2 regions of the Pseudoalteromonas sp. Z9A4 genome follow, and region 1 is predicted to be linked to the other one. Evidence: predicted binding sites of a transcription regulator. Region 1 holds the regulator's gene; the other holds the start of a gene.
The links. Region 1 encodes NrdR, which represses ribonucleotide reductase genes. Its sites were predicted from a motif close to AAACACNANATNTNGTGTTT; they were not measured.
Positions count from the first base shown of each region.

Region 1 (2,210 bases):
GGTTGGGCGTTAAACGATTCTGTGAATCAATTATAACACGCACGGGCTGGCGAAGCGGTAAATCGGTAGGTAACGTGCAAGGCAACTCGCTTAGTCGCACATTAAGTTTAGCATCGTCTACTAGCACGGTATCGGCACCGGTTAAAATAGCGCAGCTTTGCGCTCGATATAATTGTACGTCTTGTCGAGCAGCAGGACTTGTGATCCACTTACTTTGCCCATTTTTAAGCGCTGTTTTACCATCTATGCTTGCTGCCATTTTACAGGTCACATAAGGTAAGCCTTGTTCCATTCGCTTAAAAAAGCCAACGTTAAGTGCGCGAGCTTGTGATTCAAGTAATCCATAAGCAACTTCAATACCGGCATCGCTCAGTATTTTAAGGCCTTTGCCTGCAACTTGTGGGTTTGTATCAACCATAGCGGCAATTACTTTTACTACGCCCGCCTTTTTTAAGCCTTCAGCACACGGTGGCGTACGCCCATAATGACTACATGGTTCAAGCGTTACATAAGCCGTTGCACCTTGTGCATTATTACCAGCTATTGCCAGTGCATTTACTTCAGCATGGCCTTGACCTGCTAATTGATGAAAACCCTCACCAATTATTTGATTATTTTTAACTAATACACAGCCAACATTAGGGTTAGGCGTGGTAGTAAACCGGCCTTTTTTTGCAAGTTCTATGGCGCGTGCCATATACATTTCATCATGTTCTGTAAAAGGAACTTGGTTAAGCATTTATTATACCAATTGCGTTAAATAAGTGGTCTATTATAGCGCTAAGAAAATAGCGCAATAACAAGGCGAAAATTATGACATATAGTTGTTCTATATGAATAATTTTTAACGCAGTGAGTGCGCTATTTAATGCGATAGAATAATCATGTTTTTAATAAAATTGGTATTACTCCCCTAAGCGGGCAATTTCTTCGCCAAATTCGCGTATATCTTCAAACGAGCGATAAACAGAGGCAAATCTTACGTACGCTACTTTATCGAGTTTTTTGAGGGCTTCCATAATGCATTCACCAACCAAATGGCTTGAAATTTCTCGCTCACCCGTTGCGCGTAGTTGCGATTTTATTATATTCACTACTTCGTCTACTTGCTCGGTGCTCACTGGGCGTTTTTCGAGTGCACGGTTTAAGCCATTTAAAAGTTTATCTTCGTTAAATGGTTCGCGGCTGCCGTCTTGTTTAATAACACGAGGCATAACCAGTTCAGCGCCTTCAAATGTAGTAAAGCGCTCGTGGCAGTCGTTACACTCACGACGCCTGCGAACTTGATGGCCTCCGCCAACAAGGCGTGAGTCAATTACTTTAGTATCTTTTGCGGTACAAAATGGACAATGCATAGCTCGGTACTTCCGTTTTAAAACAAAAAAGACCGCTAAATAGCGGTCTTTTATCTTAGCAAAAATTAGGGCTTATGTGCTCTAAATTACTGCCGCTTATGCAATTAAGCGTAAACAGGTAACTTTGCACAAATTGCTTTTACTTTTTCTTTAACTTGCGCCTGTACAGATTCATCAGTGATGTTATCTAGTACGTCACAAATCCAGCCAGCAAGCTCTTTTGATTCTACTTCAGTAAAACCACGACGAGTAATTGCAGGAGAACCAATACGCAAACCAGATGTTACAAATGGTGAGCGAGGATCGTTAGGCACTGAGTTTTTATTAACTGTGATGTTAGCGTTGCCTAGGGCAGCATCTGCATCTTTACCAGTGATATCTTTATCGATTAAATCAAGTAAAAATAAGTGGTTTTCAGTTTTGTCAGAAACGATTTTGTAGCCGCGCTCTTGCATTACAGCAACCATTGCTTTTGCGTTTTTAACAACTTGTGTTTGGTATACTTTAAACTCTGGTTGAAGTGCTTCTTTAAATGCCACTGCTTTTGCTGCAATAACATGACATAAAGGACCGCCTTGGCCACCAGGGAAAACAGCGCTGTTAAGCTTTTTGTAGATTGCTTCGTCGCCACATGCAGAAATAATCAAACCACCACGAGGGCCTGCAAGTGTTTTATGCGTAGTTGTAGTTACAACGTGTGCATGAGGAACAGGGCTTGGGTAAACGCCTGCCGCAATTAAACCCGCAACGTGAGCCATATCAACAAACAGATAAGCACCGATTTTGTCAGCAATTTCACGGAATTTAGCCCAATCAACAATACCAGAGTACGCTGAGAAACCACCAATAATCATT
Region 1 is NZ_WTLA01000017.1:18,781-20,990, forward strand. It holds gene ribD (bifunctional diaminohydroxyphosphoribosylaminopyrimidine deaminase/5-amino-6-(5-phosphoribosylamino)uracil reductase RibD) at 1-739, opposite strand, end outside; gene nrdR (transcriptional regulator NrdR) at 906-1,355, opposite strand; gene glyA (serine hydroxymethyltransferase) at 1,460-2,210, opposite strand, start outside.

Region 2 (2,210 bases), on a different contig from region 1:
ATCATTCATGCTGTAGCTGCACTTGCCAAACCAGGTGCAGACGTGTTTTTTTCAACCCTGAACAAAACCCCTAAAGCATATTTATACGCGATTGTTGGCGCTGAAAAACTCTTAAAAATGGTGCCTGAAGGTACACACGACCATAAAAAGTTTATAAAGCCTGCACAGCTTATTGCATGGGCGGAGCAAGCGGGTTTAAAAGTACGTGCAAGTACAGGGCTTTCTTATAACCCACTATCAAAGCAATATACGCTTAATAACGACGTTAGCGTAAATTACATACTTTATTTTGAGAAGTTAGCTTAATGGCTAGCTCTCAAGCCCCACTGCCTCTTATTGAGTACGATGCATTTTTATTTGATTTAGACGGCACCCTGCTCGATACCGCTGATGATTTAGGCGCCGCTTTAAACGCAGTGCTTATAAGTAATAAAATCACACCTGTTAGTAGTGATGTATACCGCCCTGCAGCATCTAACGGCGCAGGTGCGCTATTAGAGGCTGGTTTTAAAGAGTTATGGGCTAAACAACCCCAAAGCGAGCTGATTAAGCAATTAGTTGACGAGTACGCTGCAAACATAGCAAAACACACGCATTGCTTCTCTGGAGTTGAATCGTTACTTATCGCCCTTGATCAAAAAAAGATCAAATGGGGGATCATGACTAACAAACCTGGCTTTTTGACCGAGCCTTTAGTGGCTGCTATCCTCGCTTTAAAAAACGCCAGTGTAGTAATAAGTGGCGATACCTTCGCTGAGGCCAAACCATCACCGCTACCACTGCTACATTGTGCAAAGCTTATGGGGGTAAAACCAAACCGTTGTTTGTACATTGGTGATGCACAGCGTGACATACAAGCAGGCAAAGCGGCAGGTATGCACACTGCAACGGCACTTTGGGGTTATATACCAAGTATTGATAAAGCCAACAGCTGGAATGCTGATTTTAACTGGCAAAGTCCAATTGATGGTTTTAACCATATATAGTGCCATGTTAATTATTAAACACTATATATTGTGATTGTGTTAGTTTTCACACAAAGCTTGTCGATAAAAAAAGCAGTCAAAATTTATTTTTAAAATGCGTAAATTTAGCAGATCATTAGTTGATTTTTGCATATTCTAACTTAAATGATTGTTCGAAGGTGAGTGTCTACTAACACAAATGCGTTATCCCAAAGTTATCCACATATAGGGGCAATTATGTCCCTTGCAAAACAACTCAGACCACACTATCTTGTGATCTCTAAATTGAACAACACCAGATATTGTGGCCAAATGTTATTCAATTAAATTCGCCATTACGGTGAAACTTATAATAAATGAGTACTTACCTTGCCATTGCGAGGTATGACGCATTGGTCAAAATACATAATTCCCAAGGAATACAGGCAAATGAACCAACAGTTATCTGTAAGCAAACGTGACGGGCGTAAAGAGCCTCTTGATCTTGATAAGATCCATCGCGTTATTGAATGGGCCGCCGAAGGTTTAAAAAACGTATCGGTTTCGCAAGTTGAATTAAAATCACACATTCAGTTTTACGACGGTATTCGTACTAAAGACATACACGAAACCATTATTAAAGCTGCTGCAGATCAAATTTCAAAAGAATCGCCTGATTACCAATACCTAGCGGCACGTTTAGCTGTATTCCATTTACGTAAAAAAGCGTACGGCCAATTTGAGCCACCACGTTTATTTAACCATGTAACAAAAATGGTTGAAGATAAACGCTACGACGCTCACTTACTTGTAGATTACACTGAGCAAGAGTTAGACGAGCTTGATGCATACCTCGATCATTCTCGCGATCTTAATTTTAGCTACGCGGCTGTAAAACAGCTTGAAGGTAAATACCTTGTTCAAAACCGTGTATCGGGTGAGATTTACGAAAGTGCACAGTTTTTATATATTTTAGTCGCGGCAAGCTTATTCTCTGACTACCCACGTGAAACACGCGTTTCTTACATTAAGCGTTTTTATGATGCAGTCTCGTTATTTAAAATATCATTACCTACGCCTATTATGGCAGGTGTACGTACGCCTACTCGCCAGTTTAGCTCATGTGTATTAATTGAGTGTGGCGACAGCCTTGATTCAATCAATGCTACATCGTCTGCGATTGTTAAATACGTATCACAACGTGCGGGCATTGGTATTAACGCAGGTCGTATTCGTGCGCTAGGTAGCCACATTCGTAACGGCGAA
Region 2 is NZ_WTLA01000001.1:337,959-340,168, reverse strand. It holds gene ubiG (bifunctional 2-polyprenyl-6-hydroxyphenol methylase/3-demethylubiquinol 3-O-methyltransferase UbiG) at 1-306, shown strand, start outside; gene GQR54_RS01390 (HAD-IA family hydrolase) at 306-986, shown strand; gene nrdA (class 1a ribonucleoside-diphosphate reductase subunit alpha) at 1,395-2,210, shown strand, end outside.
Region 2: a site for NrdR is predicted at 1,256-1,275, ahead of nrdA (class 1a ribonucleoside-diphosphate reductase subunit alpha). Genes of this name have one in related genera too.